Regions from separate parts of the Pseudomonas sp. AB39(2026) genome, predicted to be linked through region 1. Evidence: riboswitches for the same ligand, from Rfam matches in the RefSeq annotation. Region 1 holds a riboswitch; the other holds the start of a gene.
The links. Region 1 has a riboswitch for cobalamin ahead of cobO (cob(I)yrinic acid a,c-diamide adenosyltransferase). Riboswitches for the same ligand answer to the same signal wherever they lie in the genome.
Positions count from the first base shown of each region.

Region 2: another riboswitch for cobalamin. It lies ahead of ACSAMW_RS03405 (CbtB domain-containing protein); the one in region 1 lies ahead of cobO (cob(I)yrinic acid a,c-diamide adenosyltransferase).

Region 1 covers NZ_CP195212.1:1,414,808-1,419,991, forward strand. Annotated here, with positions in the region: gene cbiB (adenosylcobinamide-phosphate synthase CbiB) at 1-540, opposite strand, end outside; gene bluB (5,6-dimethylbenzimidazole synthase) at 537-1,187, opposite strand; gene ACSAMW_RS06130 (cobyrinic acid a,c-diamide synthase CobB) at 1,184-2,494, opposite strand; gene cobO (cob(I)yrinic acid a,c-diamide adenosyltransferase) at 2,491-3,102, opposite strand; cobalamin riboswitch at 3,239-3,450, opposite strand; gene ACSAMW_RS06140 (PQQ-dependent sugar dehydrogenase) at 3,545-4,852, shown strand; gene ACSAMW_RS06145 (C40 family peptidase) at 4,878-5,184, opposite strand, start outside.
Region 2 covers NZ_CP195212.1:770,503-775,686, forward strand. Annotated here, with positions in the region: gene ACSAMW_RS03390 (hypothetical protein) at 27-164, shown strand; gene ACSAMW_RS03395 (MBL fold metallo-hydrolase) at 328-1,311, opposite strand; gene ACSAMW_RS03400 (type 1 glutamine amidotransferase domain-containing protein) at 1,557-2,108, shown strand; cobalamin riboswitch at 2,241-2,442, shown strand; gene ACSAMW_RS03405 (CbtB domain-containing protein) at 2,524-2,712, shown strand; gene ACSAMW_RS03410 (CbtA family protein) at 2,723-3,409, shown strand; gene ACSAMW_RS03415 (cobalamin biosynthesis protein) at 3,419-3,820, shown strand; gene cobM (precorrin-4 C(11)-methyltransferase) at 3,855-4,604, shown strand; gene nfuA (Fe-S biogenesis protein NfuA) at 4,648-5,184, opposite strand, start outside.

The sequences.
Region 1 (5,184 bases):
GTTGCGGTACCCCCACATGGCGTCCAAGGTGTTGGCCAGCCGGTACATCACCACACCGGGCACACCCCCCACCACGAACCAGAACAAGGCGGCAAATACGGCATCGCTACCGTTTTCCAGTGCCGACTCTGTGGCTGCTTTGGCCACACCCGTTCCATCCAAGGCTTCGGTATGCCGGCTGACCAGGCGGCCTACCCGTTCGCGTGCGCGTACCAGGTCCCCGGCGCGCAAGGCCCGTGCTACCGGCAACAGGTGCTCGCCCAGGCTGCGCAGGCCCAACGCCCAATACAGCACCAGCACCTCAACCACACCGCCTATCAAGGGCAGCCACGACAACACGGTCAACACCAGCACAGGGGGTACCACAGCCATCAGCCACGCAGTCACGCCATGGCTGCGCCAGCCGTGGCCTGCGAAGTTGAACCGCTGCTCAAGCCGTTTCGCCAGGTTGCCAAAGCCTACCAAGGGGTGCCACCGACGAGGTTCACCCAGCAAGGCGTCCAGGGCGACCCCTGCGACACAGGTCAAAGCCAGCATCACAACGTTGCCCCCCATGTATCGTTGAACAACAGTTCATCGAGCGGCCGCTCCTGTGTCCAGCCTTCGAGCACCAGCATCGGCTCTGAATAGAACTGGGCCACCGGCCCGAGGCACAGCACCGCCAAGGGCTTGCCGCCGGCGGGTATGTTCAGCAAGGCGCTCAGGCGCTCGGGGTCGAACAGAGACACCCAGCCCATGCCGAGCCCCTCGGCGCGGGCGGCCAGCCACAGGTTCTGCACCGCACAGGACAGCGAAGCAATGTCCATTTCCGGTAGCGTACGGCGCCCGAACACGTGCTGTTCGCGGCCGTCGGCCAAGGCGACCACCAGCAGCTCGGCACACTCACGTACCCCTTGCACTTTGAGAGCCATGAAATCGTCGGCCCGCTCATTCAAGGCCTGGGCCGTGCGCAGGCGCTCTTCTTCCACCAGTTGGTGAATCGCACTGCGAAGGGCCAGGCTGCGGATACGGATAAAGCGCCAGGGCTGCATCAGCCCTACGCTTGGCGCCTGGTGAGCCGCCAGCAGCAGGCGTTGCAATACGTCAGGCGCTACCTCCCCGCCTATGAAATGGCGCATGTCCCGCCGTTCGGCAATGGCGCGGTACACGGCTGCTTTCTCCGCGTCGCTGTAGGCGTGCTCGCTCATGCTGCCACCTCAGCGGGGCGAAGCAACGCCGCGCTGGCGGCAAGGTTGGACGGAAAGTAGAAATGCACATAGGAGGCCGTTAGCCGGCCCACGCGGTAGATCGCCTCGGCACCTCGCCCGCCGTTAGGGCTGCGGCCACGGGTAGTAGGTGCCCAAGGCGATGTGGTCAGGGAATGGTGGTAGGTGTGCCCTCTCAGGCACCCCTCATCCAGCTGCACGTCCTGCAAGGCCAGTGCAGCCAGGCGTTTTTGTAGCACCGCCTCGCCAGGCATCAGCCCAAGAAGGCTGGCGCGTTCGCCTTCCACACTGGTCAGCCCGTCCAGCAGGTACAGCATGCCACCGCATTCGGCCAACAGCGGTTTATCTGCACGATGGTGCCCGCGAATCGCCTCCAGCATCGGGGTATTGGCGGCCAGCTGATGGTGATGCAACTCCGGGTAGCCGCCCGGCAGGTAAAGGCTGTCGCACGGCGGCAGCCCCTCATCAACCAAGGGCGAGAAGAAGACCAGCTCGGCACCCATGGCCCGAAGTGCGTCCAGGTTGGCGTTATAAAGGAAAGCGAAGGCTTGGTCGCGGGCAATGGCAACGCGTACGCCCTGCAACAGCCGCGCCGGGGCCTCAGGCTCAGGGGGGCTGAAACACACAGGGGGTGGCAACGCATCATCGCAGGTGGCCGCCAGCGCCTGAGCTGCGGCATCGAGCCGGCGATCCAGGTCTTCCAGTTCGCTGGCCTGCACCAGGCCCAGGTGCCGGCTGGGCAAGTTGATCGCCTGCTCACGCGGCAAGCCACCGAACCAGCGCAGGCCTTCGGTGAGGCTGTCGCGTAACAGCTGGCTGTGACGTTCGCTGCCCACTCGGTTGGCCAGCACGCCCACGAAGGACAACGCCGGCCGGTAGCGGGCCAAACCCAAGGCCAGCGCACCGAAGGTCTGAGCCATAGCCGTACCGTCGATCACGCCCAGCACGGGCACGCCCAGTTCGATGGCCAGGTCTGCACTGGAGGGAAGGCCGTCGAACAGCCCCATCACCCCTTCGATCAGGATCAGATCTGCCGTTTCTGCCGCCTCCCACAGCAGGCGGCGACTTTGCGCTGCGCCTACCATCCACAGGTCCAGCTGGTACACCGGCGCGTCGCTGGCACGCTCGAGAATCATGGGGTCGAGAAAATCTGGCCCACACTTGAACACGCGTACCTTGCGGCCGCGGTTGCGATGCAGGCGCGCCAGTGCGGCCGTGACCGTGGTTTTACCCTGGCCAGAGGCAGGCGCGGCGATGAGTACTGCAGGACAGTGCCGGGCTGTACTCACCACTCGATACCCTTTTGTGCCTTGATACCTGCCTTAAAGGCGTGTTTGACCACGCCGATTTCGCTGACCGTGTCAGCCGCCTCCAGCAATTCCGGGCGGGCCGTACGGCCTGTAACGATGGCATGTTGCAAGGGTGGGCGCGCCTGAAGGTCCGCTAACACGGCGTTCACATCCAGGTAGCCATGCTTGAGGGCGATATTGAGCTCATCAAGCAGCACGAAATCCACGGCAGGGTCGGCCAGCAAGCCTTTAGCAACTGCCCAGGCGGCCTCAGCGGCGGCAATGTCACGTTGGCGATCCTGGGTCTCCCAGGTAAAGCCTTCCCCCATCACATGAAAGCTGACCTCCTCTGGAAAGCGGCGGAAGAACGCCTCCTCGCCCGTGGAGTTGCGCCCCTTGATGAACTGCACCACCCCGCAGCGCATGCCATGGCCCATGGCGCGGGCCAACATGCCAAAACCGGAGCTGCTTTTACCTTTGCCATTTCCGGTCAGCACCAACAGCAGGCCGCGCTCGTCAGGGGAGGCGGCAATACGGGCGTCCATTACAGCCTTCTTGCGCACCATACGGGCCTGGTGGCGTTCGTCACGCTCGGGAGTGTCGTTCATGTGCTGCCAGGTCCTTCACTGCGGTCACTGGCGGGTGCGCACCGACGCTATGCCTCAGCCCTACGGGGAAGCATGGCGTGGATGCCGCGCTCACCCGCACGGCGATCTGTACTGTAATAAGGCGGGTTGCATCGCTCGCCCGATAAGGTTTCAGGCCGGTCTCCGGGCTTGTGAGGGGGCCGTTATACCCCACCGGCGCGCCTTCCCGGTTATCCCAGTGGCCTGTGCGGCGGTGTTCACTCACTTACCGTTGCGGGGGCAGCGCCGGCCTTGCCCTAGGCTCACCGGCTTCCCTGTTTCACCCTGGCGCGCGAAGGTGGCCGGGGCACCTGAAACAATCGCGCAGGGTAAGGGGTTGGCCCAACAGCGTCAATTAAACATGTTGAACCTCCACCGCCTCGCTGCCTCTACGGTACACAACCCGGCTGCCAGGAAGCACACCATGCACATGTCCCGCCTTGCCTTAACCGTTGTACTTGCCGCCAGCGTGGCGGCGTGCGGCGAAAGCTCGAAACTGCAAGTGGCCGATGGTACAGGCCCTTCACCTAAACTCCCCGAACCCAACAAGACCCTGATCCCCACTGTCAATATTGCCCCGGCCGTGGGTTGGCCCCAGGGCGCCAAGCCCAAGGCTGCGCCCGGCACCCAGGTGAAGGCCTTCGCTGAGGGGCTCAACCACCCCCGCTGGCTGTACGTATTGCCCAATGGCGATGTGTTGGTAGCAGAAACCAACGCGCCACCCAAACCCGACGACACCAAAGGGATTCGAGGGTGGGTGATGGAGAAAGTCATGGGGCGTGCCGGGGCGGCCGTGCCCAGCCCGAACCGCATCGTGCTATTGCGCGACAAGGATGGCGACGGCGCAGCGGAAACCCATGAAGTGTTCCTGCAAAACCTCAATTCGCCTTTCGGCATGGCGTTGGTGGGCCAGAACCTGTACGTAGCAGACACGGACAAGATTCTGCGCTTCAACTACACCCCAGGCGCCACTCACCTGGACAGCGACGCCCAGACCGTCACCGACCTGCCCGCCGGCACGATCAACCATCACTGGACCAAGAACATCATTGCCAGCCGCGATGGCAAGAAGCTGTACGCGACCGTGGGTTCCAACAGCAACGTGGCCGAGAATGGCCTGGACAATGAGCAAGGCCGCGCCGCCATTTGGGAAGTGGACCTTGCCACTGGGCAAAAGCGCCTGTTTGCCAGCGGCTTGCGCAACCCCAATGGCCTCGCCTGGGAGCCCACGTCTGGCAAGCTTTGGACAGCCGTAAATGAACGGGACGAGATCGGCAGCGACCTGGTGCCGGACTACATCACCTCTGTAAAGGACGGCGCGTTCTACGGCTGGCCGTTCAGTTACTACGGCCAGCACGTGGATGTGCGTGTCGAACCTGGAAACCCGGACATGGTGCAAAAAGCGATTGCGCCTGATTTTGCGGTAGGGCCCCATACCGCCTCCCTGGGTTTAGCCTTCGCCCAGCCCGGCCAACTGCCGGCACCTTTTGATAAGGGCGCGTTCATTGGCCAGCATGGCTCTTGGAACCGCAAGCCACATAGCGGCTACAAGGTGTTGTTCGTCCCCTTTGCCGACGGCATGCCAAGCGGCCAGCCCGTGGACCTGCTAACGGGCTTTCTCAATGACAAGGAAGAAGCCATGGGCCGCCCGGTCGGTGTAGTCGGCGACAACAAAGGCGGATTGCTGGTCGCCGACGACGTAGGCAACAAGGTATGGCGTGTGACCCGGTAATAGCGGCCAGGCCCAGCCAGGGCCGTTATGGCAGTGCTGTTTGTGCCAAGCGCTCTGGCTGGATCACCCGCTTGGCAGCCAGGTAGGCTTTCTGCCAATACGGTTTGTTCAGGTATTCCAGGCGTACCGTACCACCGGTGCGCGGTGCGTGAACGAACCGCCCTTCCCCCACGTAGATACCGGCATGGCTCACCTGCCCATTGCGTTGCGTCGAGAAAAATACCAGGTCGCCGGAACGCAGGGCGTTGCGGTCGATGGTGGGCGAATGCATGGCAATCAGGTCACGGGTGGTGCGTGGCAACGCGATGCCTGCCGCGTCGTGGTACACAAAC
Region 2 (5,184 bases), 640 kb from region 1:
CTTTTTACGAAAAGAGGATATCGGCCATGCAACGCAACACTCACCACAGCATTACTTCTCCCTCGCCCCTTATCGTGCTTCGGGCCGAACGTGCGCTGGTCGCTGCCGCCTGTGCTGGCGTCTGCGGCTGGGCGGTATCTCTGGCCTGGCTGTGGTGGGCCTGACCATGCGCCTTTCAGTCGCTCAGTGGTTTTCCCTGGCCTTGTGTGTAGGGCTGTGCATGTTGGTGGATGGCGAGCTTTGGCGAGGGCTGGGCGTTTAATGCGTCTGCGCTACCCTCTCTCTATCCTGGCACCGGTACCTCAGACTGGGCAGGGCTCACGTCGATCAAACGCTCGAAGCTTCACACGCTATGCGTTGCAACTCCCCTGCCTTATCCAACCGGTAACGGTCATAGTCTGCGGCCAGCAGCAAGGTCCCGTTATAGTGAGCCGCAGCCTCCGCCCTCAGCGCTTCAAGGGTCAGGCCAGGCCGGCCAGTCACCTGGTAGCGCGGGCTGAAATGGGTTAATACCAGGTTAGGCAACCCAGCTGAGGCGGCAAAGCGGGCAACCGCCGCTGCACTGCTATGACCATGGTGTTCCTTCCCACGCGCTACCGCTTGGGTATAGGTTGCCTCGTGCACCAGCACCTGGGCCCCTTCGCAGGCATGCCTAAGTAGCGCGGGCTCTGCATTGTCCCCCGCCACTACGATGCACTGAGGCGGCTGCTCAAAGCGCAGGTAGGCTGTGGGTGTCAGTACTCGGCCCTGGTGGTGCACCGCTTCGCCTCGCATCAATGCCCCCCACGCTGGGCCTCGCGCTACCCCATCAGCCGCCAGCCGCGCAAGGTCCAACTGGGGGCGAGCGGCGGCTTCAGTAAAGCGGTAAGCATACGAAGGCACACGGTGAGCCAAGGGCGTGGCGCTCACGCTCAAGCCTGCATTGACCCATGGCGGGCCCGTTACCAGGCTTGGTGTGGCGTGAAAGCGCAAGGGAAACGGCACGTGTGTTTCGGTGAGATCAAACGTACTGAGCAACCAGGCCTTGATACCGGCCGGGCCAATGATGTCCAGAGGCTGGGTACGCCCCTGCAGGCCGGCGCTGGCCAGCAGCCCAGGCAATCCATAACAGTGGTCCCCATGCACGTGGGTGATGAAGATCCCGCTCAACTGGCGCAGGGACAAGGGCGTACGCAGCAGCCGGTGCTGTGTACCTTCGCCACAGTCAACCAAGTACCAGGCCTTGCCTTGGCTTGCCAGTATCGCCAGGCCACTGACGTTGCGCGCCCGGGTGGGGGTGCCAGAGGAGGTGCCAAGAAACATCAGTTCCATCAGAGGTCCTTTCAAAAGCGTTGGGCCATGAAACCACATTCGATGCCCGCGCCGCCCGCTCCGTGAGCGTTGGTGTTCAAACAGGGGCGGCTGACGTGCTTAGACCCCATGGCCCACGGCAAGCATCCAGCCAGTGCCTGGCCTGCACAGGGCGCAATTTTCCTGAACTTTGCTTGCCTTGGCGCTTTCCCAAAACCATGGCGCCCAGCAAAGGGCCACCTTCCCACCTTTCTACAGGAGCTCATATGAGCAGCAAACGCGTACTGATCATCACTTCCAACACCGGCATCGAGCGCGACGAGCTGGTCAAACCCCTGGAAGCTCTCAAGGGCGCTGGCCTAACCGTGACCCACGCGTCGGTCAAGGGCGGCACCACGCAGACCTTCGTACAGGACACTGAGAAAGACCGGACCGTGGAATCCACGGCAAAACTGGCAGACCTCAAGGCTGATGATTTTGACGCCTTGGTGATTCCTGGCGGTACCGTCAACGCTGACACCCTGCGCCAGGACAAAGATGCTCAGGCTTTGGTAAAGGCGTTCGCTGACGCAGGCAAAACCGTTGCCGCAATCTGCCACGGCCCTTGGCTGCTGATCGATTCAGGCGTGATCGAAGGCAAGACTCTAACGTCTTACCCTAGCGTGAAAACTGACCTGCTCAATGCCAAGGCGGCAGGGTGGGAAGACACTGAGGTATTCAAATGTGGTGCCAACGGCTGGACGCTAATCACGTCCCGCACCCCAGATGACCTGCCTGCATTTAATCAGGCCATTATCGAGGCGCTGCAAGCCGCGTAATAAAGCCCCGTATTCATTTGCCCGCGCAAGCGGGCTTTTTTAGGTTCTTCACGGATCACTGAGGACGTTATTGTCCAGACCCCGTGAAGAACTTTGTTTTTCCTGTTTGACGCTCCCTCGAGGGCATGCTTTGCTTACACCTTTCGTTCGGGTGCCCTTCACAGGGTGAAACGGGAAACCGGTGCGCCGCCAGGCCAGTCCGGTGCTGCCCCCGCAACGGTAAGCGAGCGCGCTTCATATCCACTGTGCCAGGCATGGGAAGGGGAAGCGGACCGTCAACACTACGGTGTTGCCCCTCGCAAGCCCGGAGACCGGCCCGACGGACATCATTGACACACCTGCGGTGGGCGGGCTGTCCGGCCCCGCCTTTGGCAGGGTTTCGGCGCCTGCCTGTCCTTTACCTGAGGGAAGCGCCATGTCCGCCCACGCTACAAGCCATCTCGTTGCTCAACCTGCTGCTACCCTCACCCAGCGTATTGCTGCGGCGTGCCTGGCCACCGTGTTAGGCGCTGGCTTGGTCTATTTTGCCGGGTTCTCCCACCTGCCTGCCGTGCACAATGCTGCACATGATACGCGCCATAGCGCTGCATTCCCTTGCCACTAAGGTGCTTGCCATGATTACACGTATTCTGCGCACCGCCGGCTTTGCGGGGTTGTTCGCGGCGCTGTTGCTGACGGTGATGCAAAGCCTGTGGCTTACGCCGCTGATTCATACGGCCGAAACCTATGAGCACGCAGCCCCTGCCGGCCATGAGCATGGAGGTGCCAACACCGCCGAGCACGTCCATGAAGAAGCCGCCTGGGAGCCTGAAGACGGCTGGCAGCGCGTGCTGTCCACCACCGGCGGCAACCTGGTGGTTGCCGTGGGCTTCGGGCTGATGCTGGCCGGGCTGTATACGCTGCGTGCGCCGGGCCGCACGGCTGAAGGGCTGCTCTGGGGCCTTGCCGGCTATGCTGTGTTTACCTTGGCGCCCACGTTGGGCCTTCCGCCGGAACTGCCAGGCACCGCTGCAGCCGACCTCGCTTCACGCCAGGTCTGGTGGGTCGGTACAGCGGCTTCCACTGCCGTGGCGCTGGCGCTGATGGTGTTTGCCCGGGGATGGCCCTTGAAGCTGGCTGGGGCTGTGCTGCTCGTGATCCCTCACCTGGTCGGCGCCCCTCAACCGGCCATCCATGAAAGCCTCGCGCCCGAGGCGCTGGAAGCCCAATTCCGCTGGGCAGCGCAGTTGACCAACGTGGCGTTCTGGTTGGCGCTCGGGAGTGCAACGGCCTGGCTGTTCCGCCGTTCGGCGCGGGCCTGATCACTGGTTATGGGGCATCCCTGGCTGGTCGCAGGGCTTGGCTGCCGCAGGGGCTGCCCTGTAGAGGTGTTGCAAGCGCTACTGGAACAGGCCCTTGCCCAAGTGGGCGCTACGCTATGTGACGTGCAGGGCATTGCCTCGCTGGACAGAAAATGCGGCGAACCTGGGCTGGTAGCCCTTGCAGTGAGTCAGGGCTTGCCGTTATCAGGCTACTCGGCCAGTGCCCTGGCGCCCTACGAGCCGCTGCTGAGCCACCGCTCATGGGTGAGCCTGCAACATACCGGTTGCCTTGGCCTGGCGGAAAGTGCCGCATTGGCCCATTGCGAGGCGCTCAGCCAGCGAACACCCAAGTTGTACCTGGCCAGGCTCTGTGCCAGCCATGCAACGGTCGCCCTGGCCATCGCAACATGAAATTTACTCAACCTTCATAGGCAGCCAACCTGCAATGACCGTCTATTTTATCGGCGCCGGCCCCGGCGATCCCGACCTGATCACTGTTAAAGGCTTGCGTCTGCTGCGTCAGTGCCCTGTGATCATTTATGCAGGCTCTCTAGTGCCCGAAGTATTACTGGAGGGCCATCGTGCAGAGCGTGTAATCAACAGTGCGGCGCTGGACCTGGAGGCCATCGTCCAGGAAATCGCCCAGGCCCACTCCCGTGGGCAGGATGTCGCACGCGTGCATTCTGGTGACCCTGGCCTCTACGGCGCCGTGGGTGAGCAGATCCGGCACCTGAGGGCCTTGGGCATACCGTTTGAAATTGTCCCGGGTGTGACAGCTGTCGCCGCATGTGCCGCGTTGTTGGAGGCAGAGCTCACTCTGCCAGGGGTGTCCCAGACTGTCATCCTCACGCGCTATGGTACGCGCTCCCCGATGCCCGCAGGCGAGGCCTTGGCGGATCTGGCGCGTCACCAAGCGACCATGGCCATTCATTTGGGGGTCAGCCACTTGCCGGCTATTGTGAACACCCTGATGCCCAGTTATGGAGTCGATTGTCCTGTTGCAGTGGTGCACAAAGCCACGTGGCCTGAGCAAGACTGGGTTACAGGCACCCTCGGCACGATCCAAGCCCAGGCCGCAGGTAAGGGCTTTCAGCGCTCGGCGTTGATCATCGTGGGCTGGGTACTGGGCAATGAGGTGTTTGAAGAGTCCGCTTTGTACCGCGCTGGGCGCGCGCACTTGTATCGGGCCGAATAAGAGAGATAGAAATGGGCTACGCCGTCTGCGTAGCCCGAGGTTATCAATAGTAAGCATTCTCGCGCTGGGAATGGTCGGTCACGTCGCGGACGCCCTTGAGCTGAGGAATCCGCTCCAGCAACGTGCGCTCTATGCCTTCCTTCAGGGTAACGTCAGCCTGGCCACAGCCCTGACAACCGCCCCCGAACTGAAGCACGGCCACACCGTCCTCAACCACTTCGATCAGGCTGACCTGGCCCCCGTGGCTGGCCAAGCCTGGGTTGATCTCGGTTTGCAGGTAGTAATTAATGCGCTCGTCGATGGGGCTGTCTTCGTTGACCATCGGCACCTTAGCGTTGGGTGCCTTGATGGTGAGCTGTCCGCCCATGCGGTCCGTGGCGTAATCCACCAATGCATCCGCCAGGAAAGGCTCGCTGATGGCATCGATCCAGGCGGTGAAGCTGGCCAGCCCGATCGGCGTGTCGTCAGGCTTTTCTTCCCCTGGCTTGCAGTAGGCAATACAGGTTTCGGCGTATTGAGTACCCGGCTGGGTGATAAACACACGGATGCCGATACCTGGTGTGTTCTGCTTGTTCAGCAG